4 regions of the Streptomyces drozdowiczii genome follow, and region 3 is predicted to be linked to each of the others. Evidence: riboswitches for the same ligand, from Rfam matches in the RefSeq annotation. Region 3 holds a riboswitch; each other region holds the start of a gene.

Region 1 (6,986 bases), 1.9 Mb from region 3:
CGGCGCCCTCGGCGGAGGGCGGGTCACTGACCACGCCGTCACGCACGAGGTGGCGCTCGGTCAGCCGGACGCAGCCGATGTCCACGGACCGGGCGGCGCTCACCCGGTCGTCGCCCACGACGAACTCCGTGGAGCCGCCGCCGATGTCCACCACCAGGTACGGCTTCGCCAGGTCGTCGCGCCCGGTCAGCTCCTTGGTCGCCCCGGTGAACGAGAACGCGGCCTCCTGGTCCCCGCTGATCACCTCCGGCTCGACGCCCAGGATGTCCCGCACCCCGCGCACGAAGTCGTCCCGGTTCTCCGCGTCCCGGGAGGCGGAGGTGGCGACGAAGCGGATCCTCTCGGCGCCGTGCTCCTTGATCACGTCCGCGTAACTCCGGCAGGCGGCGAACGTGCGCTCCAGCGCCTCGGGGGCGAGCCGGCCGGTCCGGTCGACGCCCTGCCCGAGCCGGACGATCTCCATGCGCCGGGCGTACTCCACGAGCTCCCCGGTGACCGGATCGGCGTCCGCGACCAGCAGGCGGATCGAGTTGGTGCCGCAGTCGATGGCGGCCACGCGCGTCATGTCTGCCGCCCCCTCAGCCCTCGTCCGTACCCTGCTCGCCGCACGGCGACACGCACGGGCCCTTGCGCCACCACTCCGGGAGCATCGCGATCGCCTCGTCGCCCAGCGGGTTGACGCCGGGACCGGCCGCCAGCGAGTGCCCGACGAGGACGTGCAGGCACTTCACCCGGTCCGGCATGCCGCCGGCGCTCGGGAAGCCCTCCAGGACCTCGATGGCGTCGCGCCGCGCGATGTAGTCCTCGTGCGCCGCCCGGTACGCCGCCGCCAGCTCCGGGTCCCTGCCCAGGCGCTCGGTCATCTCCTTCATGACCCCGTTCGCCTCCAGCGTGCCGATCGCGGACGCGGCGCGCGGGCACGTCAGGTAGTACGTCGTCGGGAACGGCGTGCCGTCCTCCAGCCGGGGCTGCGTCTCGACCACGTCCGGGTTGCCGCACGGACAGCGGTGCGCGATGGCGCGCAGCCCGCGCGGCGGGCGGCCCAGCTGCTGCTGGAACGCGGCGATGTCCGCCTCGGTGGGGACGGTGGGCTCGGTCTGGGGAGGGGGCGTTTCCATGCCTGCCTAGGGTGCTGATCGGACTGCTCGAACCGCGGGTTCTGCAGAGGTACGGGGGTGGGGGCGGCCGTCAGCCGCGGTCGGCGCTGTCCACGCCGTCCCACAGGTTGGAGTGCCAGGGCCGGTCCGTCTCGGCCGGCTTCCCGTTGCGCTCCTTGACCGCGTCGGGGTCGACCACGGTGTAGCCGGTCTCCCCGGGAAGAACGTAGTGCAGGTGCTCGCGGGCCAGCCGCTTGATGTACGCGTCGTCCTGGAGCCGGGCCTTCTGGTCCCGCAGCTCCTCGGTGCGCGCCTCGGCCTCGCGGGCCAGCCTGCGCTGGTCGGCGATCTCGTCGCGCTGCGACACGTACTGCCGCATCGGATACGCGAGGGCGACGACCAGGGAGCAGACGACCAGGGCCAGGAAGGCGGCCCGGCCGGTGAGCCGGGAGCGGCGGGCCTGGCGCCGGTTCTGGGACCGGTAGACGCGGGCGGCGGTCTGCTCACCGAGCAGCCGCAGCCGGGTCGCGGTGGAGAACCGGTCCCTGTCCTTCACGGCCATGTTCCCGCCTCCCCATTACGACGTCCGTCCCCGCACACGGTACGTGACCGGGCGCGGGGACGGACGGAGGCGGGGGGTACCCGAGGGGGCGTCAGCCCCCGACGGGCCGTCAGCCCTTGAAGCGCGGGAACGCCGAGCGGCCCGCGTACACCGCCGCGTCGTCGAGGATCTCCTCGATGCGCAGCAGCTGGTTGTACTTGGCGACGCGGTCCGAGCGGGCCGGGGCGCCGGTCTTGATCTGACCGCAGTTCACGGCGACGGCGAGGTCGGCGATGGTGACGTCCTCGGTCTCGCCGGAGCGGTGCGACATCATGCACTTGAAGCCGTTGCGCTGGGCCAGCTCGACGGCGTCCAGGGTCTCGGTCAGCGAACCGATCTGGTTGACCTTGACGAGCAGGGCGTTGGCGGAGCCCTCCTCGATGCCGCGGGCCAGGCGCTCCGGGTTGGTGACGAAGAGGTCGTCGCCGACGATCTGGACCTTGGCGCCCAGCTTGTCGGTGATGACCTTCCAGCCGGCCCAGTCGTCCTCGTACAGCGGGTCCTCGATGGAGACCAGCGGGTACGCGGAGACGAGCTCCTCGTAGTACTCGGTCATCTCGGCGGCCGAGCGGGACTTGCCCTCGAACTCGTACGAGCCGTCCTTGTAGAACTCCGAGGCGGCGACGTCGAGCGCGAGCGCGATGTCCTTGCCCGGGGCGTAACCGGCCTCCTTGATGGCCTCGATGATGAGGTCGAGGGCGGCGCGGTTGGACTCCAGGTTCGGCGCGAAGCCGCCCTCGTCGCCGAGGCCGGTGGAGAGGCCCTTGGTCTTCAGGACCTTCTTCAGCGTGTGGTAGACCTCGGCGCCCCAGCGCAGCGCCTCGGAGAAGGACTCGGCGCCGATGGGCGCGATCATGAACTCCTGGATGTCCACGTTGGAGTCGGCGTGCGAGCCGCCGTTCAGGATGTTCATCATCGGAACGGGCAGCAGGTGCGCGTTCGGGCCGCCGAGGTAGCGGAACAGCGGCAGGTCGCTGGCCTCGGAGGCGGCGTGGGCGACGGCGAGGGAGACGCCGAGGATGGCATTGGCGCCGAGCGAGCCCTTGTTCTCCGTGGCGTCCAGGTCGAACATCGCCTGGTCGATGAGGCGCTGCTCGGTGGCGTCGTAGCCGACGAGCTCCGGGCCGATCTGCTCGATCACGGCCAGGACGGCCTTCTCGACACCCTTGCCCTGGTAGCGGTTGGGGTCGCCGTCGCGAAGCTCAATGGCCTCGAACGCGCCGGTGGAGGCGCCGGACGGAACAGCAGCACGACCGGTGCTGCCGTCGTCGAGGCCGACCTCGACCTCGACCGTGGGGTTGCCCCGGGAGTCGAGGATTTCCCGGGCTACGACGACGTCGATGGACGGCACGAGGCATCTCCTTCTGGGATATGACGCTGGTTGTGCAGGGTCGCTTTGGCCTTGCGACAAGAGCCTAACCGGCCCGGCCGTCTGCGTCGGCCGACCGCCCGTCCCCTGGGACGAAAAAGGACCCGAGGGCGGGCATACCGGGGCGGAACGCCAAATATTTACTGGTCAGTAACTACAACAGTTGAACGGTCCACGAGGTGCGAACGCCCCTGATGCGGCGTGCCCCGGCCCGGCACACACGGGGGGAGAGTGCGTGCCGGGCCGGGGCGGCCTGAGCGATCAGCGAGGAGGGATCGCGGCTGCTTCGTTACTTCGTGAGGTGGAGCTGCTGACCCGGGTAGATCAGGTCGGCGTCCTGGACGATGTCCTTGTTCAGCTTGAACAGCCGCTCCCAGCCGCCCTTGACGTGGTGCGCGGAGGCGATCTTGCTCAGCGTGTCACCGGCGACGACCTTGTACTCGCCGTCACCCTTGGCGACCTTCTTGCCGGTGGGGGTGGTGACCGTCTTCTTCGGGGCGTCCGAGCGGTCGGAGCGGTTGGTGGCCGGGGCCTCGGTGCGCTCGGCCTTCTTCGGGGCGGCCTCCTGCTTGGGGGCGGCCTCCTGCTTCGCGGCACCGGAGCCGGTGTCGACGCCCGGGTCGACACCGTCGTTGGTCAGGTTGCCGGCACCGGCGCAGGACCAGGCGCCCGGGCCCTGCATGTCGAGGAGCTTCTCGGCGGTGGCGATCTGCTGGGCCTTGGTGGCCAGGTCGGCGCGGGGCGCGTACTGCGTACCGCCGGCGGCGGCCCAGCTGGACTGGGAGAACTGCAGGCCGCCGTAGTAGCCATTGCCGGTGTTGATCGACCAGTTGCCGCCGGACTCGCACTGGGCGACGGCGTCCCAGGTGGCGACGGAGGCGGCGGAGGCGTTGGTCGCGCCCATCAGCGGCACGGCGACGGCGGCACCGGCGACACCGGCGAGCGTCGCGACACGGACGGCCTTGGAGGGGCGGCGGTGCTTGTTGCCCTTGCGGTTGAGCAGCATCGAGTCTTCTCCTCACCGACGCCTGCGAGGTGAGCTGTCGGGTTCGGGCCAAGTGAGTTGCCCGGCCGCGCTCCTGGCGCGACTTCACCCCTAGCCGGCCCCGGTTCGTCTCCCGACGACCGGGCCCAGCGCCTACCTGGGTCCCCCGCTCCTGCCTACGGCGCTTTCGCGTCTGTTCCCTTCGACCGACGGCAGGATTCGGCGTGACGGTCGACGGGGCCCGCGGTGCGAGCGGTTCCGACCGTAATCACACCCACCGGCCATATTCAAAGAAGGACATACCGGATAATCATCCCGTAAGAGCATCCGATGAACCCTCATTTGTGCAGGTCGGAACGGATGCGGCGGGACCTCCCGGACAAGCAGCGTGAGTTCACGCAAAGAGACCCATGTCTCACTCGGTCAAAAGTGGGACATGGGCCTCTTAAACCACCCAAAGCACAGAGGGCTCTAACGGCTCATCCGGCGCTCTCGGCGACCTTCTCGGGGGCCGGGCCGGCCAGGCCCAGATCGAGGTTCTGACCGGGCAGGATGAGGTCCGGGTCGGAGCCCACCTCGGCCTTGTTCGCCTCGTACAGCTCGGGCCAGCCGCCGGGCAGCTCCTGCGCGTCGGCGATCGCCCAGAGGTTGTCGCCCGGCCGTACGGTGTACGTGCCGTCAGCCGGCCGCGTGGCGCTGTCGCGTGCGTCACCGTCACCCCGCGAGGCGTGCCGGCCCGCGTCCCGCCCCTCGGCCGTCCCGGCGGCCTCGTCGGCGGCCGGGGCGCCCCGGTGCTTGCCGCCCTTCGCCCGCGCGTCGTCCGCCGCGCTCGCCGAGGGGTCCGCGGAGGGGTCGGCGGACGGCGTCGTGGACGGGTCGGCGGAGGCGGACGGGTCGGCGGACGGGGTGCCCGAGGGGTCGGCGGACGGGGAGGCGTCGGCGCTCTTGCCCGCGTGCTTGCCGGAGCCCTTGCCGGCCTTCTTCTCCGTGGCGGCCGAGCCGGACGCCGCGTCCGACGGGGTGGCCGAGGAGGCCGAGGACGCGTCGTCCACCGGGTCGGTGCCGAGACCGGCGTCGAGGCCCGAGTCGGCGCTCCGGGCGGGCTCGTCCGCGTCCTGGTCGCCCGGGTCCACGTCCGCCTTGCCCGCGGCCTTGGTGAGCCCGGAGATCACCGCACAGCTGGGCCACGCCTTCGGGCCCTTGGCAGCCAGGACCCGTTCGGCCACCGCGATCTGCTGCGAGCGGCTGGCGAGGTCGGCGCGCTCCGCGTAAGCCTCGCCGCCGTACGCCTTCCACAGCTCCGGCGTGAACTGGAGACCGCCGTAGGAGCCGTTGCCGAGGTCGGCGCTCCAGGTCCCGCCGCTCTCGCAGTCGGCCACCCGGTCCCAGGTCGCGGTGTCCGCGGCGTGTGCGCTTGCCGCGCCGAGCAGCGGGATGGCGATGGCCGAGCCGGTGACGCCTGCGGCGACCACGATGGCGGGTGCCTGACGAGGGCGGCGGTGTCTGCCGTTCGCGGAGCCCATGGGAGATGCCTTCCGTGTGACTGACAAGCGACTGGTGAGTCGAACGGTGAACCTAGCGAAACTCGAACGTGAGTCACAAGTCGATGCAGTAGAGATCACGCGAAAGTCACAGAGTTGACAGAGCGTCACTTTCCCGGGTGCGCGCCCCCGGCGTGAATTCCACCGGCAGAGTGCGCAGTCCGCGCATGATGAGCCCGCCGCGCCACCGCAAATCCCCCGATTCTCCCGCAAGTCGCAGGTCCGGAAGGCGCGTCAGCAGAGTGGCGAGCGCGGCCTGTCCCTCCAGCCGCGCGAGCGGCGCTCCCAGACAGTAATGAATGCCGTGGCCGTAGCCGAGGTGCTGATTGTCGCTCCGCGACAGGTCCAGGGTGTCCGGTCCCGCGAACCGCTCGGGGTCCCGGTCGGCCGCCGCGAGCACCACGAGCACCGGATCGCCCTCCGCCACGCGCTGCCCTCCGATGGTCAGCGGCTCGGTGGCGAACCGCCAGGTGGCGAGCTCCACCGGGCCGTCGTAGCGCAGCAGTTCCTCGACCCCGGTGGCCAGCAGTTCGCTGTCGCCGGCCGCCAGCGCGCGTTGCAGCCGCTCGCGCTCGGCGGGGTGGTTCAGCAGGGTGTGGACGCCATTGCCGATCAGGTTCACGGTCGTTTCAAAACCGGCGAAGAGCAAGATGAAGGCCATCGCGGCGGCCTCGTTCTCCGTCAGGTGCTCGCCGTGGTCGCTCGCCCTGATCAGCCCGGAGATCAGGTCGTCGCCCAGGTCCTCGCGCTTGCGGTGGATCAGTTCGAGCAGATAGGCCCGCATCTTCTTCACGGACCGGGCGACCCCGCCGCGCGGCCCGCCGCCGTGCCGGATCATCATGCCCGCCCAGTCCCGGAAGTCGTCCTGGTCCTCGCGGGGCACGCCGAGCAGGTCGCAGATCGCGTAGATGGGGAGCGGGAAGGCGAACTCGTGGATCAGGTCGGCCTCCCCCTTCTCCACGAACCCGTCGATGAGCCGGTCCGTCAGCTCCTGCACCCGGGGCGCGAACTGCGCGATGCGCCGGGGCGTGAACGCCTTGGAGACCAGGCGGCGCAGCCGGGTGTGGTCGGGCGGGTCGATGTTGAGCAGGTGCGTCATCAGCTCGGCCTTGCGCTCCCCGGGGATGCCGGTCTTCCCCTTGGCATGCGCGGGCTCGGCGTGGTGCGCCGGGTTCTTGGACAGCCGCGAGTCGGCGAGCGCCTGCCGGGCGTCCGCGTACCGGGTGACGAGCCACGCCTCGACCCCGCTGGGCAGCGTGGTGCGGTGCACGGGACTGTGCTCGCGCAGCCAGGCGTACGCGGGGTACGGGTCGGTGGCGAACTCCCAGGTGAAGAGCTCGGGCGCGGGCGGCACGGCGGCGGACGAGGTGTGGGCGGGGCAGCCGGCGGGTAC
Region 2 (6,986 bases), 3.3 Mb from region 3:
ACCGGATGTTCCGCACCGGCGTCCAGGCCGAGATCGGCCGCACCGAGGAGACCGGCGTCGAGGTCGTCGGCGAGGCGGCCGACGTCGACCAGGCGGTCACCGTCATCACGGCGACCCGCCCCGAGGTCGTCCTCCTCGACGTCCACCTCCCCGGCGGCGGCGGCGTCGAGGTGCTGCGCCGCTGCGCGCCCCTGATGGGCGCCGCCGAGAACCCGGTGCGCTTCCTCGCGCTCTCCGTGTCCGACGCCGCCGAGGACGTCATCGGCGTCATCCGGGGCGGCGCCCGGGGGTACGTCACCAAGACGATCACCGGCACCGACCTGGTCGACTCGGTCTTCCGGGTCCAGGACGGCGACGCCGTCTTCTCGCCCCGCCTGGCCGGCTTCGTCCTCGACGCCTTCGCCTCCACGGACGCGCCCCCGGTCGACGAGGACCTGGACCGGCTGACCCAGCGCGAGCGCGAGGTGCTGCGCCTGATCGCCCGGGGCTACGCGTACAAGGAGATCGCCAAGCAGCTGTTCATCTCGGTGAAGACGGTCGAGTCCCACGTCTCGGCGGTGCTCCGCAAACTCCAGCTCTCCAACCGCCACGAACTCACCCGCTGGGCGACGGCGCGACGGCTGGTCTAGGGGCCTTTTCGGATCAGGCCGGGTCCAGCGAGATGTTCAACTTCTCGCCGATCCTGCGGTAGCCGATGGAGACGTAGATCCGCTCCACGTCGGCGTCGCCCGGCTCCAGCCACACCACCCGGCAGCCCCGCGCGAACGCGGTGCGCGTCAGGTGGGCGGAGAGCGCGGCGCCGATGCCCCGGCGGCGGAAGTCCGCGCCGACCGCCAGGCCCGCCAGCTCGCTCAGCCCGTCCACCGGGACCGAGCAGCCGCCCGCGCCCGCCGGTACGCCGCCGACCGTCGCGAGCGCGGCGACCCCGCCGCCGGCGACCGCGTCGCGCAGCCACTCGACCGTGCCGTCCTCGGGCTCGCCCTCCCCGCCGTAGCCCAGGTGCTGGACGAGCGCGGCGGCGGCGAACTCCGCGTCGGACGCGGGCTCGGCCATGACCAGGCCCGCGACCGGCTTCGGGTCCACGAGGCCGCCGGGGGCGCAGGCGAGGATCGGGGCGCGGTTCTCGACGGTGAACCCGGCGGCGAGCAGCGCCGGTTCGACGGCGGGCGCCCAGCCGGGCAGGAACTCCAGGCGGGGCATCCGGTCCCGCTCGCGGAACGCCGCTATGAGTGCGTCGAGTTCGCCGGGGGTGGGCTCGGCGTCCTGGTCCGGGATCGCGTAGTTGGCGTACTTCAGCGACCAGTTCGGGTTGTAGCGGATCACGAACGGCCCGACGCGGACATGGTCCGGGGAGCGCAGCGTGAGCGTACGGGCATGGGTCTGGACGTCGGCGTCCATCGGCATGTGCGGGTGTCCTTCGGGCCGTTGGCTTCGGAGGGCCGGAGCCTATGCCACCCGGGTCGCCCCCGCGAAGGGCATTTCGTCGAGGGGCGCGATCCGGACCGGGGCCCCGGGACGCGGCGCGTGGATCATCCGGCCGTTCCCGATGTACAGGCCGACATGGCTGATGCCCGAGTAGAAGAAGACCAGGTCCCCGGGGGCCAGCTGGGAGCGCGGCACCCGCTGCCCGGCGTTGATCTGGGTGTACGTGGTCCGGGGCAGCGACACCCCGGCGGCGCGCCAGGCGGCCTGGGTGAGCCCGGAGCAGTCGAAGGAGTTCGGCCCGGTCGCGCCCCATACGTACGGCTTGCCCAGGGCGTTGTACGCGAAGGCGACCGCCTGAGCGGCGCGGGAGTTGGGCGCGGCGACGGGGGAGCGCGGGGCGCTGCGGTCGGCGTGGCCGGCCCCGCGGCCCTCCTCGGAGGCGTCGTAGGAGGCGCGCTCGGCCGGGGTGAGGCGGGCGAGCAGGCGGCGGGCCTCGGCCAGCTTGGCGCGGACGGTCGCCCGGTGCTCCTTCAGGGCGGCCTGCCGGGAGGCCAGCTCGGTGAGCTTCCCGGCCGCCTCGGCGCGTACCTGGGCGATCTCCGCGACCTGGCGGCGCACCGAGCGCACCTCGGCGGCCCGGCGCTCTCCGGCCCGCTCCGCGTAGGTGGCGCGGCGCAGGTACTGGTCGGGGTCGGAGGAGAGCGCCAGCTGCACGGAGGGGTCGATGCCGCCGGACCGGTACTGCGCGGCGGCGTACGCGCCGAGCACGTCGCGGGCGGTGTTGAGGCGGGCGGTCCTGCGGGCGGCCTCGTCGCGCAGGGCGTCGACCGACTTGGCGGCGGCGGTCGCCTCGGACTTCGCGCCGTTGTACTTCTCGGTGGCGACCTCCGCCTCCCGGTACAGCCGGTCCACCTGGGCCTTGACCTGCTTCGCGGTGGGCGCGGGGTCCGCGTGCGCGGCTCCCGGCAGCACGGCGGCCGTCGCGGCTCCGGCGACGGCGAGGGTCGCCGCGGCGCGGGCCGCGGAGGCGGTGGTGAGGCGCTGCCTGGGTTTGCGATGCGCTGCCACGGGGGCGGGCGTCCTTCCGTGCGACGGCCCGGCGGGGTATACCGGCGGGCTTCTCCGGTGGCCGGGGAGGACGGTTCCTGGTCCACGGCCACCGGGAAGGGACGCTAATCCCAGGTCACGGGAAGGTGTCGTTATGACGGTTATTGCCCGCTCTTGGCGTGGCATTGTCACTGCGTGATCGCTCTTGCAGCCCTGCTGACCGGGAAAAGGGTCGCAGAATCAGGCAAAAAGTGCATTCATCATTCAAGCGGCCCGTAGGCCCCACCCTGCCCGGAGCGGTACGGGAAGAGGGTTCTAGGGTGCGGAACCATGCGTGTACTCATCGATTTCGTCGTCGCCCTGCACATCATCGGCATCGCCGCCCTGCTCGGCGGCTTCCTCGGCCAGATGAAGGCGATGAAGGCCGGCACCGCCCGGTTCGTCCCCGGCATGCTGCACGGTGCGCTGACCATGCTCGTCACCGGCGTCGCCCTCGTCGGCCTGGACCAGGCCGACGACCACCCCGTGAACAACGTCAAGATCGGCATCAAGCTGCTGTTCCTGGTCGTGATCCTGGGGCTCGTCTACATCAAGCGGGACGAGGAGAAGGTGGAGAAGGGCGCCTTCGCGGCGGTCGGCGCGCTGACCCTGGCGAACATCTTCATCGCCACGCTCTGGACCTGAGCGGCGGACGCGCCCCGGAAGAGCGGGCCGGTCCGCGCGGACCGGCCCTCTTCCCCGGTCAGGCCGGGCGCACACTCCCGTAGATCGGCATGTAGTAGATCGACTCCTCGCGCACGTTCGCCCCGGGCTTCGGCGCGTGGATCATCATCCCGTCGCCCTTGTAGATCCCGACGTGGCTGATGTCGTCGTAGAAGAAGACCAGGTCACCGGGTTGCAGATCGGCCGTCGCGACCCGGGTCCCGACGTTCACCTGGTCCCAGGTGGTCCGCGGGAGGTCGACGCCCGCCGCCTTCCAGGCCGCCTGCGTCAGTCCCGAGCAGTCGTACGAGGCGGGGCCGGTCGCCCCCCAGACGTACGGCTTGCCGATCTGGGCGCGGGCGAACGCGAGGACCTTCTCCGCCTTCGTGGAGGCGCTGCTCCCGGAGCCGGTGTCCGAGCCGGAGCCCGAGCCCGTCTCCGTACCGCCGCTCCCCGACTCCTTGGCCTTCTGCTCGGCCTCCTTACGGGCGGCGGCCTGCTTCTTCGCCAGCTCCGCCGCCTTCCGCTTCGCCTCCGCCTCCTTCTTGCGCTCCAGCTCCGCCAGGCGCGCCTTCTCCTCGGCGGTCAGCTTCGACAGCAGTGTCCGGGCCTCGGTCAGCTTCGTCTGGACGTTCTGCTTGCTGGTGCGCAGATCGGCCTGCGACTCGGTCAGCGTCTCCAGGCTCTCCACGGCCTCGGCCCGCTGCTTGGACACCTTCGCCTGCTGCGTACGGAACTCCGTGACCGCCTGCTGCTGGCGCTCGGCCATCCGGTCCATGAGGTGCGTCTGGTCGAAGAACGACTGCGGGTCGTCGGCCAGGAAGAAGGTCGCGGTCGGCGCGAGGCCGCCGTTGCGGTACTGGGCGGCGGCGTAGTTGCCCAGCGTCCTGCGGGCGTCGTTCAGCTTCTCGGTGCGCTCGGCCACGCTGTCCAGGAGCGTGTCGACCTTGGACTTCTGCCGGTCCGTGGCCTCCTTGGCCTGGTTGTACTTCTGGGTGGCGGTCCCGGCCTGCCGGTACAGGTCGTCGACCCTCTTCTGGACTTCCTCGATGCTCGGCTTCGGCGCGGGCGCGGCCATCGCGCTCTGGGAGGACAGCAGCGTCACCGAGGCCAGCGCGGCCGAGGTCAGCCCGACGGCGGGGACGGTGGAGCGCATCCGGGTGCGCGGTTTGCGATGCGACGCCAAGGCCGGCATCTCCTTCCGTGGACCGCCTACCGGGTTAGCTGTCGGGTTCGGGCGGAACGGAAGGCTGCCCTACGGTCCGGTGGGGAAGGACCGATTCACCCCGGTACTACGTGTGGGTCCCCGGTTCCGGGCGGGCCCGGATTCGGCGTGGCGGCACGCTCGGCGTAGGTCGCCTCTGGGGGTACGGGCCGTCCGAACGTGCACGCTAGCCAACTGATGGGGCCGCTGTGAAGGTTGGTGTGCGATATGCCCGATACATTTCCGTGACCTTTTCGGACCGGGGCCGGGTGTCAGTCGGGCGCCTTAGACTCGGACAGCGATGAGCAGCCTCTTTGACGACAGTTTCCTGGCCGGCCTCCAGCAGGAGGAGGACGCGCCCCCGCCGCCCCCCGAGGACCCCGCACCCGAAGCGGTGCCGGAGGACCTGTTCGCGGGCGTGTTCGAAGGCCCCCGCCGCCCCGTGACGCGTACTACCGCGACGGCGCGCACCGCCCCGTCATCGACCCCGAGGCGCTGCTCGACGGGCTGAACACCGAGCAGCGCGCCGCCGTCGTGCACGCCGGGTCGCCCCTGCTCATCGTGGCCGGCGCGGGCTCCGGCAAGACCAGGGTGCTCACCCACCGCATCGCCCACCTGCTGGCCGAGCGGGGCGTCCACCCCGGCCAGATCCTGGCGATCACCTTCACCAACAAGGCCGCCGGCGAGATGAAGGAGCGCGTCGAGCAGCTGGTCGGGCCCCGGGCCAACGCGATGTGGGTGATGACCTTCCACAGCGCCTGCGTCCGCATCCTGCGCCGCGAGTCCAAGCGGCTCGGCTTCACGTCCTCGTTCTCGATCTACGACGCCGCCGACTCCAAGCGGCTCATGGCCCTGGTCTGCCGCGATCTGGAGCTGGACCCGAAGCGGTACCCGCCGAAGTCCTTCACCGCCAAGGTCTCCAACCTCAAGAACGAGCTGATCGACGAGGAGACCTTCGCGGGCCAGGCGGCCGACGGCTTCGAGAAGACGCTCGCCCAGGCGTACGCGATGTACCAGGCCCGGCTGCGCGAGGCCAACGCGCTGGACTTCGACGACATCATCATGACGACGGTCCACCTGCTCCAGGCGTTCCCGGACGTCGCCGAGCACTACCGCCGCCGCTTCCGGCACGTCCTCGTCGACGAGTACCAGGACACCAACCACGCCCAGTACACGCTGGTACGCGAGCTGGTCGGCCCGGCCGGCCCGGAGAACGCCCCCGCCGAGCTGTGCGTCGTGGGTGACGCGGACCAGTCGATCTACGCCTTCCGGGGCGCGACCATCCGCAACATCCTCCAGTTCGAGGAGGACTACCCGGACGCGACGACGATCCTCCTGGAGCAGAACTACCGCTCCACGCAGACGATCCTGTCCGCCGCCAACGCGGTCATCGAGCGCAACGAGAGCCGCCGCCCCAAGAACCTCTGGACCAACGCCGGTACCGGCGCCCGCATCACGGGCTACGTCGCGGACACCGAGCACGACGAGGCGCAGTTCGTCGCCGAGGAGATCGACCGCCTCACCGACGCGGGCGACGCGAAGGCCGGCGACGTCGCCGTCTTCTACCGGACGAACGCGCAGTCCCGTGTCTTCGAGGAGATCTTCATCCGCGTCGGCCTGCCCTACAAGGTCGTCGGCGGCGTCCGCTTCTACGAGCGCAAGGAGGTCCGGGACGTCCTGGCCTACCTGCGGGTCCTCGCCAACCCCGAGGACAACGTCCCGCTCCGCCGCATCCTCAACGTGCCCAAGCGCGGCATCGGAGAGCGCGCCGAGGCCATGATCGACGCGCTCTCGCTGCGCGAGAAGATCACCTTCCCGCAGGCGCTGCGCCGGGTGGACGAGGCGTACGGCATGGCCGCCCGCTCGGCCAACGCCGTGAAGCGGTTCAACACGCTGATGGAGGAGCTGCGCACGGTCGTGGAGTCCGGCGCCGGTCCCGCCGTGGTGCTGGAAGCGGTCCTGGAGCGTACGGGCTATCTCGCCGAGCTCCAGGCGTCCACCGACCCCCAGGACGAGACCCGCATCGAGAACCTCCAGGAGCTCGCCGCCGTCGCCCTCGAATTCGAGCAGGACCGGGGCGAGGAGGAGGGGTCGGGCACGCTCGCGGAGTTCCTGGAGCAGGTCGCGCTCGTCGCCGACTCCGACCAGATCCCGGACGAGGACACCGACGGCTCCGGCGTCATCACGCTGATGACCCTGCACACCGCGAAGGGCCTCGAATTCCCGGTCGTCTTCCTGACCGGCATGGAGGACGGCGTCTTCCCGCACATGCGGGCGCTCGGCCAGGTCAAGGAGCTGGAGGAGGAGCGCCGCCTCGCCTACGTCGGCATCACCCGCGCCCGCGAGCGGTTGTATCTGACCCGCGCCGCCATGCGCAGCGCCTGGGGCCAGCCCTCGTACAACCCGCCGTCGCGGTTCCTGGAGGAGATCCCGGACCAGCACCTGGACTGGAAGCGCAAGGGCCCGATGGCCGCCCCGGCGGGCCCCACCTCGGGGATCACCTCGTCGCTCTCCGCCTCCCGGGCCCGCTCCGGCCCCTCCGGCTTCGCGACCCGGCGGACCTCGGACAAGCCGACGATCACCCTGGTCGCGGGCGACCGGGTCACGC
Region 3 (6,986 bases):
CCATCATAACCTTCTGTACGTCCTGTACATTTTTTACGGAAGCGTGCGCGGGCGCCCCGCTGTGCCCGCGCGACCGGAGGAGAGGCACCGCCGTGTACCGTCCCGTCGCCCGTCACGTCCTGCCCGAGTTCACCGAGCGCACCTCCCAGGGGTCCCGGACCCTCGACCCGTACTCCAAGCTGCTCGCCGAGCGCGTCGTCTTCCTCGGCACCGCCCTGGACGAGACGGCCGCCAACGATCTGGTGGCCCAGCTGATGTACCTGGAGCACGACGCGCCGGACCGGCCCGTCTCGCTGTACATCAACTCGCCGGGCGGCTCGTTCGGCGCGATGACGACCCTGTACGACACGATGAACTTCCTCGGCTGCGAGGTGGAGACCTACTGCCTGGGCCGGGCGGGGGCCGGGGCTGCGGTGCTGCTCGCCGCGGGCGCCCCGGGCCGGCGGCACATGCTGCCCGGCGCCAAGGTGGTCGTCAGCCAGCCCGCGCTGGACGAGCCGGTCCAGGGGCAGCCGTCCGACCTGGAGATCGAGGCACGGGAACTGGCCCGGATGCGCGACACGATGACCGCCATGCTGGCCCGGCACACGGGGCGCTCCGCCGAGCAGGTCACCGAGGACACCGAGCGCGATCTCGTCCTCGACGCGGAGGCAGCTCTGGCGTACGGGCTGGTGGACCACATCGTGCGGAACCGGCTCCCGGTGCCGCCGCGCTCCGGGTGGTGAACCGGGGATGCAGCCACCGGAGTTCTCGCCGCTGCCCGCCCTGACCCGGGCCGAGTCCGAGTTCATCGACCGCTATCTGCATGTGGTCGACCAGGTGGGCCGGATCAACCCGGCGCACGGGGACGACACCTACGCGGCCCTGCGCGCCGCCCAGGCGCTCGCCTCGCACGCGGCGGCCTTACGGGACGCGCTCGCGCTGATGCACCGGCGCGGCGAATCACGTATCCACAGCGCCACGTTGACCCGCGCGCTGCGGGCGCTGGACGGCGAGCGGCGGGCGGGCCGGGTCGCCCTGCCGCCCGCCCCGCCGGACTGACACCCCCGCAGGTCACCGACACGCCCGAGGGGTGCGCCGGATTTCCTCGCTCGTTCGGCGTAGGAGTTCCCTCTCACGAGCGACGGGCCGATTTGCCTTTTCCTGATGCGCGGGGGGCGGATTCCTTCGCGACGCCGCTGGTACGGCCGTGGCCGCGGGCGGCCGGCGGACCGCCGTACGGGTTTCCGTCCACCTGAACGGGCCATCCGTGACGGTCTTCACCGATGGCTGTTCCGGCTCGGAAATCCGGCCCGAGGTGAGTCAAGATCCGTGGGACGACAAGCCCCCGCCACCGCGGCGGGGCGGTCCGGGCGGACGCCGAGTCCTGCCGCCGCCCGGATGACTGGTCGACAGGAGTGGATCGGCAGGAGTGGAGGACCCGAGCACTACGGGACCGCCGGATCTCCGGTTGTCCCTCGGGGTGAAGCCGCGTCACGCGGCCGGGCGACTTCGCCAGCCCGAACCCGACAGGTCATCCTTCACAGGCGGCTGACGAAGGGTTGCGCATGAGTGCGCAGGTTCATGTCCCGTCTCTGCTCGCCCGGGCCACCACGGCCTCGGTCATGACTCTCGCCGCCGTCGGCGGCACGCTGTGCGTCCCAGGAGCCGCGCCCGAGGCGCAGGCGGCCGGCCACGCGATGAAGGCCCTGAAGATCGCCGCGTCGAAGAAGGGGGCGCCCTACCGCTGGGGCGCCACCGGGCCCGGCAGCTTCGACTGTTCGGGGCTGACGCTCTATTCGTTCAAGAAGGCCGGCAAGAAACTCCCCGGACGGCCCAGCAGCAGTACAACAGGACCAGGCACATCTCGGCGTCCAAGCGCCAACGAGGTGACCTGGTCTTCTTCCATTCCGGGCGCAGCGTCTACCACGTCGGCATCTACGCCGGCAGCGGGAAGATCTGGCACTCGCCGAAGACGGGCGCCGTGGTCCGCCTGGAGAAGATCTGGACGCGGAGCGTCTACTACGGCCGGGTCGCCTGACCCGGCCGCCTCAGGGCTGGACGGGGACCTGCCACGGGAGCGCCACCCAGACGGTCTTGCCGCCGTCGGCGGTGGGGGTGACGGCCAGCCGGCCGCCGTACTCCTTGGCCAGCGAGCGGATGATGACCATGCCGCGGCCGTTGTCCTGCTGGACGGCGGCGGGCAGCCGCTGCGGCCGGCGGGGGTGGCTGTCCGTCACCCCGAGGCGCAGTTCCTCGTCCCGTTCCAGGCGCAGGTCGACGGTGAAGGTGGGCGACTGCCCGAAGGTGTGCAGGACGGCGTTGGTGGCCAGCTCCGAGAGGATCAGGCGGACGGTGTCGGCCAGCTCCGCGTCCTCGGGCAGGCCCCACTCCGTCAGTACCCGGGCGACGAACCCGCGGGCCGCGGAGACCGAGACCGGCTCGCTCGGCAGGGTGACGCGTGCTTCCTGATGGTCTGCCATGGCGAGCCGTCCCTTTCCCACCCGATACCGGACCGGCGAGCGGTCCGGTTGTGCTTCGCGCCAGATTGCCACCGATGCTCCCCTCCGTGGCGGCGATCCACCAAGATATGCATATATCTGTCCCTCAAACCGGTGAACTCTCCCCACACGGGCCCGCTCGGGCGCCACACTGTCTGCTCGTCGGGCAGCGGGAGGGAGCCATCGGATGCAGCACGGCCCTGCGGTGCGGCGCCGCAAGCTGGGAGAGGAGCTGCGGAGCCTGCGTCACACGTCAGGTCTCACGAGCCGGGAGGCGGCGGCGCTGCTCGGCTGGCACCAGTCGAAGGTGAGCAGGATCGAGACAGGTGTCAGCGGGGTGCGGCCGGATGACGTGAACCGGCTTCTCGACGCGTACGGCATGGACGATCCGAAGCTCCGCGAGGTCCTGGGCGCGCTCGCCGGTTCGGCGGGCGGGGCGGCGCCGGCTGGTGGCACGCCTACCGGGGGCTCATCCCGCCCAGTACCGCGACTTCATCAGCCTGGAGTCGCAGGCGCGCACCGCCCGCACGCTGGAGACCACGGTGGTCCCGGGCCTGTTGCAGACGGCCGACTACGCCCGCGCGGTGACCCGGGCATCGCTGGACGGACTGCCGTCCGGCCAGCTGGACTCGCTGGTGGAGGTGCGGCTGACCCGGCAGGGGGTGCTGCGCAGCGATCCGCCGCTGCGGCTGAGCGCGGTCCTGGACGAGGCGGTGCTGCACCGGGAGGTGGGTGGCCGAAGAGTGATGCGGGAGCAGCTGCGCCATCTCGCCCGGGTGGCACAACTTCCCCATGTGCAACTCCAGTTGCTTCCGTTCTCGGTCGGCGGCTATGTCAGCCTCACCAGCCCTTTCGTTATCTTCTCCTTTCCGACCGCTTCCGACCTTGACGTGGTCGTTCTTGACCACTTGACGAGTAGCCTCTATCTGGAACGGAAAGAAGACCTTGCGGCGTACAGCTCGGCCTTCGAGACCCTTCAGACGCACGCGCTGTCGCCGGAGCACACGCTGGACCGGATCGCCGCGATCGACCGCGGCGACCGGTGACCCCCCACCGCCCGGAGGAAGCGTCATGTCCGAACACCTCGCCCGGCACGCCTCGCGCTGGCGAAGCAGCAGCTACAGCACGGGGATGAACAACTGCGTGGAGACCGCGCCGTCCGGGAGCGGCCGGCTGCTGGCCGTGCGCGACTCGAAGGACGTGGCCCGGACGCCCCTGGAGTTCTCCACGGCGGCCTGGACGTCCTTCGTCTCCGGCTTGAAACGCTGAGCCGGACCACCGCCTCAGCTCTGCGGTGCGGTCCTCCGCACCGTCTCCACCGCCCGCGCGATCTGTTCGTCCGTCAGATCCGCGCGGGCGGTCAGCCGGAGCCGCGAGATGCCGTCGGGCACGGACGGCGGCCGGAAGCAGCCCACCGCCGTCCCGGCCGTCCGGCAGTCGGCGGCCCAGCGCACGGCGGCGTCGGCCGAGGGCGCCCGGACCGAGACGACCGCCGCGTCGGGCCGCACCGCGGTCAGCCCGGCCGCCGTCAGCCCCTCGTACAGCGCGGTGGCGACCGTACGCGCCCTGAGCGCGCGCTCCGGTTCGCGGCGCAGCAGCCGGAGTCCGCCCAGGGCCGCGCCGACGGCGGCCGGGGCGAGCCCGGTGTCGAAGATGAACGTCCGCGCGGTGTTGACCAGGTGGTCGATGACCCGGGCAGGGCCGAGGACCGCGCCGCCCTGGCTGCCCAGGGACTTGGACAGGGTGAGCGTGGCGACGACGTCCGCGTCGCCCGCGAGCCCCGCCGCGTCGAGCGCGCCGCGTCCGCCCTCGCCGAGCACCCCGAGTCCGTGCGCGTCGTCCACCAGGAGCGCGGCGCCCTCCGCCCGGCAGACGGCGGCCAGCGCGGCGAGCGGCGCGGCGTCGCCGTCCACGGAGAACACCGAGTCGGTGACGGCCAGCTTCCGGCCCCCGTGCCCGCGCAGCGTCTTGCGGACGGCCTCCGGGTCGGCGTGCGGGACGACGGCGGTCTCGGCCCGGGAGAGCCGGCAGCCGTCCACGATGGAGGCGTGGTTGCCCGCGTCGGACGCGATGAGGGCGCCGCGTCCGGTGAGCGCGGTGAGGGCCGCGAGGTTGGCGGCGTAACCGGAGGAGAGGACGAGCGCGGCCTCGAAGCCGCAGAACGCGGCGAGTTCGCGTTCCAGCTCGGCGTGGAGCGCGGTCGAGCCGGTGACCAGGCGGGAGCCGGTCGCCCCGCCGCCCCAGCGGCGCGCCGCGTCCGCCGCTGCGGAGGTCACCTCCGGGTGCCGGGTGAGCCCGAGGTAGTCGTTGCTCGCGAGGTCCAGCGGCTCCGCCTCGGCCTCGCGGGGCCGCAGCCTGCGGACCAGGCCCGCGTCCGCGCGCCGGCGCGCCTCGTCGTCGATCCAGTCGAACGGGGTGGCGGGCATGGGCGGTCCCTTTTGTAGGCAGCTCACAGACCCTAACCGGGCTCATGCCGAGACACGGTGTGGCAATGCACACACCCCCTGTCAGCTCTGTTGTCCGGTTCCTCCTTGGCTCGGGGCGGTGCGGTGCGTCAGGATCATCGCCATGGACCTCCTGAACACGCTGGTGGACAAGGGGCTGCGGCGCGAGCTGCCGACCCGTGAAGAAGCGCTCGCCGTGCTGGCGACCCCGGACGACGCACTGCTCGACGTGGTGGCCGCGGCCGGCGAGGTGCGCCGTCAGTGGTTCGGACGGCGGGTGAAACTCAACTATCTGGTCAATCTGAAGTCCGGGCTCTGCCCCGAGGACTGCTCGTACTGTTCGCAGCGGCTCGGCTCCAAGGCCGAGATCCTCAAGTACACCTGGCTGAAGCCGGAGGAGGCGTCGAAGGCGGCGGCGGCCGGGGTGGCCGGCGGCGCCAAGCGCGTCTGCCTGGTGGCCAGCGGCCGGGGTCCGACGGACCGGGACGTCGACCGGGTCTCGCAGACCATCGAGGCCATCAAGGAGCAGAACGAGGGCGTCGAGGTGTGCGCCTGCCTCGGCCTGCTCTCCGAGGGCCAGGCCGACCGGCTGCGTTCGGCGGGCGCCGACGCGTACAACCACAACCTCAACACGTCCGAGGGGACGTACGGGGAGATCACGACCACCCACACCTACGCCGACCGCGTCGACACGGTGCAGCAGGCGCAGGCCGCCGGGCTCTCCGCCTGCTCGGGGCTGATCGCGGGCATGGGCGAGAGCGACGAGGACCTGGTCGACGTGGTCTTCTCGCTGCGCGAGCTGGACCCGGACTCGGTGCCGGTCAACTTCCTGATCCCGTTCGAGGGGACCCCGCTCGCCAAGGAGTGGAACCTGACGCCGCAGCGCTGTCTGCGGATCCTCGCGATGGTGCGGTTCGTCTGCCCCGACGTGGAGGTGCGGCTCGCGGGCGGGCGCGAGGTCCATCTGCGCTCGATGCAGCCGCTCGCCCTGCACCTGGTCAACTCCATCTTCCTGGGCGACTACCTGACCAGTGAGGGCCAGGCCGGGCAGGCGGATCTGGACATGATCGCGGACGCCGGTTTCGAGGTGGAGGGGGCGGGTACGACGACGCTCCCCCGGCACCGCGCGGACGCGGCGGCGGGCTGCGGCTCCCATGCGGCCGAGGGCTGCGGTTCGCACGCGGGCGGCGGTTGCGGGCCGTGCGGGGAGGGCGCGGAGGCGGAGGCCGTTCCCGCCGCCGAGGTGCCGGAGACGCCGGGCGCCCGCACGGACCTGGTGGCGGTCCGCCGCCGCGGCGCCGGTACGGACCTCGCGCCCAATGCCTGAGCCGCTCTCCCCCGCCGTACTCCGGGACCTGGACCGGGCGCACGTCTGGCATCCGTACGGCCCCATGCCGGGCCGGCAGGAACCGCTGGTCGTGGAGTCCGCGTCCGGGGTCCGGCTGCGGCTCGCCGAACCCGCCCACGGACAGCGCGAGTTGGTCGACGGGATGTCCTCCTGGTGGTCGGCCGTGCACGGCTACAACCACCCCGTGCTGAACGAGGCGGCACGCGGCCAGCTGGACCGGATGAGCCATGTGATGTTCGGCGGGCTCACTCACGAGCCCGCCGTCCGGCTGGCGGCCCGGCTGGTGGAGATCACCCCGGAACCGCTGCGCCACGTCTTCCTCGCCGACTCGGGCTCCGTGTCGGTCGAGGTGGCCGTGAAGATGTGCCTCCAGTACTGGCGGTCGGCCGGGCGGCCGGCCAAGAAGCGGCTGCTGACCTGGCGCGGCGGCTACCACGGGGACACCTGGCAGCCGATGTCGGTGTGCGACCCGGAGGGCGGGATGCACGAGCTGTGGTCCGGCGCGCTGCCCCGCCAGGTCTTCGCGGACGAACCGCCCGCCGGTTACGGTTCCGGGCCCGACCCCGCGTACGCGGCGCATCTGCGCGAGCTGATCGCGCTCCACGCCGACGAGCTGGCGGCGGTGATCGTGGAGCCGGTGGTCCAGGGGGCGGGCGGCATGCGCTTCCACTCCCCCGGCTATCTGCGCGTACTGCGCGAGGCGTGCGACGCGTA
Region 4 (6,986 bases), 120 kb from region 3:
CCTCCCAGAACACCCGGCCGACCAGGGCGGCGCGGTGCCGGCCGAGCATGTCCTCGGCGAGCGGGTTGACGTAGGTGATCCGGCCGAAGCGGTCGAGCGAGAAGATGCCGCGCGGCAGCCGGTCGGCGGCCTCGGCGACGACCGGGCCGATGCCCAGGTCCACCAGGAAGCCGGTCAGGTGCCCGCCGCGGCCGGCGCCGTCGTCCCGGCGCCCGGAGACCTCCAGCAGGTGGGAGCGGCCGTCCGGGCCGCGTAGCCGCATCCGGCGTACGACGGGGCCGTGCGAGTCCGCCGCCTGCCGGGCCAGCGCCCAGAGGCCGTAGACGTCCTCCGGCGCCAGTCTGGCCGCCAGGGCCCCGATGGTGCCGGGGAAGCCGCCGGTGCCGGTGCCGAGGATCGCGTCGAGATCCGCGTCCGCCTCCACGGCGCCGGTGGCGAGGTTCCAGTCGAAGCGGCCGATGCGCACGGGCGGCGAGGTCCTGGCGGGCAGCTGTACGGGGAGCGGCTCGCCCTCCCACTCGGGCCGGATGCCGGCGTCCGCGAGGCCGGCCAGTTCGGTGCTAAGGCGGTCGGCGATCCGCTGGAGGCGGTCCCGCTCGACGGCGGGCACCGGCTCGTCGGCCGTCGCACCGCGCAGGACGACGAGGACGCCCACCGGTGCGCGGCGGCGCAGTACCGGCATGTACAGGGAGCCGAAGGGGAACGGCAGTCCGGCCATCAGCTGCGGGAAGCGCCGCATGGCGTCCTCCGCGTCGGTGAGATACACCGGGCTGCCGGTGCGGAACGCCTCGGCGACCGGGAACGGCCGGTTGACGTGCATCCGCCACCAGGGCGGAGCAGGGGGCCGGGGAATCCGGCGAGGACGGCGAGCCGGAGCAGGCCGGGGGTGCGCGAGGGGAGGTAGATCCCGCCGGCCCGGCCGCCGACCGCCTCGATGGCGTGTACGACGGACTGGGCGAGCACCAGGGACAGGTCGTCCGGTGCCCGGCCGTCCTCCGGTCCTGCGGGCGGGCCGTCGCTCGGGCCGAACGGCAGCTGCCCGGCCGCGCCGTGCCAGGTCACACAGCAAGGATGCTCCCGGGCGGGCCGCGCGGCACGTCGGAGGCCGCCCCGGACGCGCGGGAGCGGTGGACACCACCGGCTGTGGCGTCCACCGCTCCCGTACGGTCCGTGCGAGCGCCTACCGGCCCTGGTCGGGCGGGCGGCGGTCGCCGAGCTGGTCGTTCATCTTCTGCTGAGCCGAGTCGACCTGGCCGCCGTACTTGCCGCCGGTCTTCTTGTCGACGTAGTCGCCGCCCTTCTCGACTCCCTGGCGGGCCTGGTCCGGATGCCCCTTGATCATGTCCTTGATCTTGTCGAGCATGCCCATGACTGACCTCCTAGAGACGCTGACCGTTCCAGCATCCACGTCCTGCCGTGCCCTCGCATTCCGGGACGGGCGCCGGCGCCGCCGCGGGCGGCAGGGCACGCGAAAGGGGTGGAAAGAAGCGCTTCCGCTTCTTTCCACCCCTGCTCACGGCCCTGCCCCGAGCGCGGGGCCGGTGTGGATCAGTACGCGCCGAAGACGTTGTCCATCGAGCCGTACGTGGCGGCGGCGTAGTTGCACGCGGCCGTGATGTTGGCGACCGGGTCGTAGATGTCCGTCGACGTACCGGGCACGTGGTAGGCGTCGAAGGTGGGCTGGATCACCTGGAGCAGACCCTTGGAGGGGGTGCCGTTGACGGCGTTGATGTCCCAGTTGTTGATCGCCATCGGGTTGCCCGAGGACTCGCGCATGATGTTGCGGTAGATGCCGTCGTAGCTGCCGGGGATGCCCTGCTGCCCCATGATCGCCAGGGATTCCTTGATCCAGCCGTCGAGGTCGTCGGTGTACGTGACGGACGCCTGGGTCTCGGCGGGCTTCTCGGCGGCGACCGGGACAACCGTGCGCTCGGAGCGGTCGGCGCGGTCGGCGCTCTCGGTCCGGGGGCGGTGTCGCCGTTCTTCTCGGCGGTCTCCGCCTTGAACGCGCTCTTCTTCGCGGCCTTCGGGGCGGCGGCCTCGGACTTGGCGCCGATGGTGAGCTTCAGGCCCGGGTGAATGAGGTCGGGGTTGCTGCCGACCGCACCGCGGTTGTCCTTGTACAGCCGCTCCCAGCCGCCGCTGAGGGAATGCCCCTGGGCGATCTTGTAAAGCGAATCGCCGGACACCACGGAATAGGTGGTGGGCGTGGCCTTGCGCACGGCAATTTCCTTGCCGGCGACGGAAGTCGGGGCCGCGGCCTTTTCGGCGACGACGGTCTTGGCGGGGGCGGCGGAAGCCGATCCGGCCGAGATCAGGGGGAGCGCGAGAACGGCTCCGCCCGCGCTGACGGCGATGAAACCGCGGGTCAGGGACGCGGACTTGGCACGACGGTGCTTACCCGTGATGGGCATGGCGTATTTCCTCTCCGTCGCCTGCGAGGTGAGCTGTCGGGTTCGGACTGGAGATGTCCGGTCGCGCATGGCGACTTCACCCCTAGCCGCTCCGGATTCCGGACCGGCGGCAAACCTGGGTCCCCCGCTCCTGCCGTACGTGAGTGGTCGGGTTCCCGGACGGCGGCAGGATTCGGCGTTCCATCCGGATTGATGACGGGACCGTAAGCGAGAAACGACGGCCGGAACAAGCCCGGAATTGCTGATCACAATTGTTTTGCAAGATCAATCAAAGGAAATGCTCATGATCGCCCGCGCCGGGGGAAGTCAAATTTCTTGGCACGACTGGGAACCGGGAGATCGGATTGCGCGTCAGAAACGGCTGACGTGACGCTGCCCACTGAGGACACAATGGCAGCATTCGTCCGTTTTGAGATCATCTGACATCATCAAAACCACCCCGAACGCCCGCAATTGACCTTTTGCCTAAATAGGCTCAAAAGGGACATGAGGCAACCCGGGAAACGGCCGGGATCGCGGATTCGGACCCCCTCGTCGGCGTGATCACTCTATGGTTAGGCTTACCTAAGTGTTGCCGCCCCTCGTTCACCGTCACAGGGAGACCCCAAGACCATGGCGCCGCGTTCCGCCCCTTCTTCCCGTCATTCCGTCGCCCCCGCCGACCAGGAACTCGCCGGGCGGCTGGCCCTCGTGACAGGAGCCGGACGCGGTATAGGAGAGGCGGTCGTGCGGGCGCTCGTCGCGCGCGGCTGCCGGGTCCTGGCGACCGACGCGGCCCCGGAGGGCGTCGACGCCCTCGCCCGGGAGTACGAGGGGAGCGTCGTGGCCCGGACGCTGGACGTCACGGACGCGGCGGCCGTCGAGGCCCTGGTCGCGGATGCGGAGGACACGCTCGGCGCCCTCGACATCGCGGTCAACGTGGCCGGGATCCTGCGCTGTTCACCCGTCACCGAGCTGACCGACGAGGACTGGCGGGCGACCTTCGCCGTCAACACCGACGGGGTCTTCCACGTCTCGCGGTCCGTGGCGGGCCGGATGGCGGACCGGGGCGCGGGCAGCATCGTCACCGTCGCGTCCAACGCCGCCGGCATCCCCCGTACGACCATGGCGGCGTACGCCGCCTCGAAGGCCGCCTCCGTCATGTTCACCAAGTGCCTCGGCCTGGAGCTGGCCCCCCGGGGCGTCCGCTGCAACACCGTCTCGCCCGGCTCCACGCTCACCGACATGCAGCGCGGGATGTGGCCGGCCGGTGAGGCGCACGACGACGGGCCCGCCGCGCGGCGCGTCATAGCCGGGGACCTGGCGAGCTACCGCACGGGCATACCGCTGGGCAGGATCGCCGAGCCGGCCGACATCGCCGAGGCGGTCGCCTTCCTCGTCTCCGACCGGGCCCGCCACATCACCCTGCACGACCTGTACGTCGACGGCGGCGCCACCCTGCGCGCCTGATCCGTCCGCCCGGCGCCCCCGAAAACGGCCCTCCCCCTGGAGACCTGGAACGATGACTGCTGCACCGTACGAAGACGCCCCGACCTGGCCCGCGGAGTTCGCCGCCCGTTACCGCGCGGCCGGGCACTGGCGCGGCGAGACCTTCACCGGCATGCTGCGCGAACGGGCCGAGGCCCACGGCGACCGCGTCGCGCTGATCGACCCCGCGCCCGAGCGCCGCGCCTGGACGTACCGGGAGCTGGACGAGCGCGCGGCCCGGCTGGCGGCCGGCTTCCGGGCGCGCGGGATAGCCAAGGGCGACCGGGTCGTCGTCCAACTGCCCAACATCGCCGAGTTCGCCGAGGTCGTCTTCGCCCTCTTCCGGATCGGCGCGCTCCCGGTGTACGCGCTGCCCGCCCACCGCGAGACGGAGATCGGCTACTTCTGCTCCTTCGCCGAGGCCGTCGCCTACGTCATCCCGGACCGGCACGCCGGATTCGACCACCGCGCGCTGGCCACCGCCGTACGGAAGCAGGCGCCCACCCTGAAGCACGTCTTCGTCGTCGGCGACCCGGGCGAGCACACCGCCCTGTCCGATGTGCCGTGCGACGCCGCCGGGGAGCCCGAGGACGGGCCCGAGCCGCACGACCTGGCCTTCCTCCAGCTGTCCGGCGGCACCACGGGGGTGCCCAAGCTCATCCCCCGTACGCACGACGACTACATCTACTCGCTGCGCGGCTCCAACGAGATCTGCGGCGTCGACGCGGACACCCGCTTCCTCGTGGTCCTGCCCGCCGCGCACAACTTCCCGATGAGCAGCCCCGGTTGGCTCGGCACGCTGTACGCGGGCGGCACCGTGGTCCTCTGCCCGCGCCCCGACCCGGCCACGGCGTTCCCGGTCATCGAGCAAGAGCGCGTCACCATGACGGGCATGGTGCCGCCGCTCGCCCTGGTGTGGACGGACGCGGCCGCTTCGGCGGAGCGGGACCTGTCGAGCCTCGAACTGATTCTGGTCGGCGGCGCCAAGTACAGCGAGACGGCCGCCCGGCGCCTCGAACCGGCGCTCGGCTGCCGGCTGATGCAGGTCTTCGGCATGGCCGAGGGCCTCGTCAACTACACGCGCCTGGACGACGACTACGAGACCGTCGTCTCCACCCAGGGCCGGCCGATCTCCGAGGACGACGAGATCCGCATCGTGGACGACGCCGGACAGGAGGTCCCCGAAGGGCAGTTCGGGCACCTGCTGACCCGGGGGCCGTACACGATCCGGGGCTACTGGCGCGCCCCCGAGCACAACAGGACCGCGTTCACCGAGGACGGGTTCTACCGCACGGGCGACATCGTGCGCCGCACCCCGAGCGGCCATCTCGTCGTGGAGGGGCGGGCCAAGGACCAGATCAACCGGGGCGGCGAGAAGGTCGCGCCGGAGGAGATCGAGAACATCATCCTGGCCCACCCGGCGGTGCACGACGTGTCGGTGGTCGGGGTGGCCGACCCGTATCTCGGTGAACGCACTCTGGCGTACGTAATTCTGCGCGAGGGCGCCGAATCGCCCGGGGCGCTCGCCGTGAAGCGGCATGTACGTGAACGCGGAATCGCCGCGTACAAGGTGCCCGACCTCGTCGAATTCGTGGACGTGTTCCCGCAGACGGGGATCGGCAAGGTCAGCAAGAAGGGCCTGCGCACCGATTCCGTCCCCACCTCCGCGTCAACTCCCCCCGCACAGAACTGAGTCCGCCCCGCGCGGCACCGAAAGGCTTCCCCCATGGCACTTCCCGCCATCGCCCCCTATCCCCTGCCCGGCGCCGACGAGCTCCCGGCGAACCGGGTCGCGTGGACCGTCGACCCCGCGCGCGCCGTGCTGCTCGTCCACGACCTCCAGAACCACTTCCTGCGCGCGTACCGCCCCGGCGAGGAGCCGCTGACCGGCATGCTCGCGAACACCGCCCGCGTGATCGAGGCCGCCCGCCGCGCCGGAGTCCCGGTGGTGCACTCGGCGCAGCGCGGCGGCCAGACCCCGGAGGAGCGCGGCCTCCAATTGGACTTCTGGGGGCCGGGGATGGCGGACGACCCGGAGGCACTGGCGTCACCGGACGAGGTGGCGCCCGCGCCGGGCGACACGGTGCTCACCAAGTGGAAGTACAGCGCGTTCGTCCGCACCGAGCTGGAATCCCTCATCCGCGACGCCGGCCGCGACCAGCTGGTGATCACCGGCGTGTACGCGCACATCGGCGTCCTGATGAGCGCCGCCGACGCGTGGATGCGCGACATCCAGGCGTTCGTGGTGGCCGACGCGGTCGCGGACTTCTCGCGCGAGGAGCACGACATGGCGCTGCGCTGGGCGGCGGGCCGCTGCGCGGTCGTGACGACGACGGACGCGCTGCTGAAGGAGATCTGAGCGGACAAGCACGCGAAATCCCCGGTGCGCAATTGCGGACCGGGGATTTTCTCACGTATATTTAGTGGTTCTGTGCGCCCACAGAAAAGGCCCCTCACCGGGGGCCAACAAGAATCACCATATCCGTCAGGGAGCTGTTTTGTCAACTCGGGAAAGCGCCGAATTGCAGAAGGAACAGGAATACATCGACCGGCTCCACCACCGTGTCGACGTACTGCGCGGTGACGCCGCCGAGCAGGTCCAGGACGCCCTGACGCCGGTCGGCACCGGCCAGCAGGCCCGGCTCGAACGCGATGTCCTGGTCGCCGAGCGCTCCGGTCTGCTCGCCGCGCTGAACGCGGTGGACGGCTCGCTCTGTTTCGGGCGCATCGATCTCACGAACGGCGTCGCGCACCATATCGGCCGTATCGGAATCCGCGAGGACGACACCGAGCACACGCCTTTGCTGATCGACTGGCGCGCCCCGGTCGCCCGCCCCTTCTATCTCGCCACCAGTCACACCCCGATGGGTCTGCGCAGGCGCCGCCACCTCACGACCGAGGGCCGCACGGTCACCGAGCTGCACGACGAGATCCTGGACGTCGGGGACCGCGAGCGCACCGGTTTCGAGGACCCGAGCGGCGACACGGTCCTGCTCGCCGCGGTGAACTCGGCGCGGACCGGACGCATGGCGGACATCGTGCGGACCATTCAGGCCGAGCAGGACCGCATCATCCGGGCACCGCACCGGGGCGTCCTGGTGGTCG

The links. A riboswitch is a leader RNA that binds a small molecule or an ion and turns the genes downstream of it on or off. The one in region 3 is predicted to bind cyclic di-AMP.
Region 1: it holds a riboswitch for cyclic di-AMP, as region 3 does, so the genes downstream of both, NEH16_RS19155 (transglycosylase family protein) here and NEH16_RS27740 (C40 family peptidase) in region 3, are expected to answer to the same signal.
Region 2: it holds a riboswitch for cyclic di-AMP, as region 3 does, so the genes downstream of both, NEH16_RS12180 (C40 family peptidase) here and NEH16_RS27740 (C40 family peptidase) in region 3, are expected to answer to the same signal.
Region 4: it holds a riboswitch for cyclic di-AMP, as region 3 does, so the genes downstream of both, NEH16_RS28235 (LysM peptidoglycan-binding domain-containing protein) here and NEH16_RS27740 (C40 family peptidase) in region 3, are expected to answer to the same signal.

The regions. Positions count from the first base shown of each region.
Region 1 covers NZ_CP098740.1:4,192,239-4,199,224, reverse strand. The annotation lists gene NEH16_RS19175 (Ppx/GppA phosphatase family protein) at 1-565, opposite strand, end outside; gene NEH16_RS19170 (DUF501 domain-containing protein) at 579-1,118, opposite strand; gene NEH16_RS19165 (FtsB family cell division protein) at 1,189-1,659, opposite strand; gene eno (phosphopyruvate hydratase) at 1,769-3,049, opposite strand; gene NEH16_RS19155 (transglycosylase family protein) at 3,357-4,073, opposite strand; cyclic di-AMP (ydaO/yuaA leader) riboswitch at 4,078-4,246, opposite strand; gene NEH16_RS19150 (transglycosylase family protein) at 4,532-5,575, opposite strand; gene NEH16_RS19145 (cytochrome P450 family protein) at 5,682-6,986, opposite strand, start outside.
Region 2 covers NZ_CP098740.1:2,737,248-2,744,233, reverse strand. The annotation lists gene NEH16_RS12200 (LuxR C-terminal-related transcriptional regulator) at 1-629, shown strand, start outside; gene NEH16_RS12195 (GNAT family N-acetyltransferase) at 643-1,404, opposite strand; gene NEH16_RS12190 (C40 family peptidase) at 1,447-2,493, opposite strand; gene NEH16_RS12185 (hypothetical protein) at 2,803-3,156, shown strand; gene NEH16_RS12180 (C40 family peptidase) at 3,215-4,369, opposite strand; cyclic di-AMP (ydaO/yuaA leader) riboswitch at 4,368-4,518, opposite strand; partial or broken gene pcrA (DNA helicase PcrA) at 4,680-6,986, shown strand, end outside.
Region 3 covers NZ_CP098740.1:6,080,655-6,087,640, reverse strand. The annotation lists gene NEH16_RS27750 (ATP-dependent Clp protease proteolytic subunit) at 93-725, shown strand; gene NEH16_RS27745 (hypothetical protein) at 733-1,041, shown strand; cyclic di-AMP (ydaO/yuaA leader) riboswitch at 1,380-1,544, shown strand; partial or broken gene NEH16_RS27740 (C40 family peptidase) at 1,680-2,020, shown strand; gene NEH16_RS27735 (ATP-binding protein) at 2,031-2,462, opposite strand; partial or broken gene NEH16_RS27730 (helix-turn-helix domain-containing protein) at 2,668-3,526, shown strand; gene NEH16_RS27725 (DUF397 domain-containing protein) at 3,552-3,749, shown strand; gene NEH16_RS27720 (8-amino-7-oxononanoate synthase) at 3,764-4,906, opposite strand; gene bioB (biotin synthase BioB) at 5,049-6,251, shown strand; partial or broken gene NEH16_RS27710 (adenosylmethionine--8-amino-7-oxononanoate transaminase) at 6,244-6,986, shown strand, end outside.
Region 4 covers NZ_CP098740.1:6,201,765-6,208,750, reverse strand. The annotation lists partial or broken gene NEH16_RS28245 (SpoIIE family protein phosphatase) at 1-262, opposite strand, end outside; gene NEH16_RS28240 (antitoxin) at 1,181-1,369, opposite strand; partial or broken gene NEH16_RS28235 (LysM peptidoglycan-binding domain-containing protein) at 1,549-2,414, opposite strand; cyclic di-AMP (ydaO/yuaA leader) riboswitch at 2,418-2,602, opposite strand; gene NEH16_RS28230 (2,3-dihydro-2,3-dihydroxybenzoate dehydrogenase) at 3,027-3,863, shown strand; gene NEH16_RS28225 ((2,3-dihydroxybenzoyl)adenylate synthase) at 3,916-5,574, shown strand; gene NEH16_RS28220 (isochorismatase family protein) at 5,608-6,240, shown strand; gene NEH16_RS28215 (HelD family protein) at 6,404-6,986, shown strand, end outside.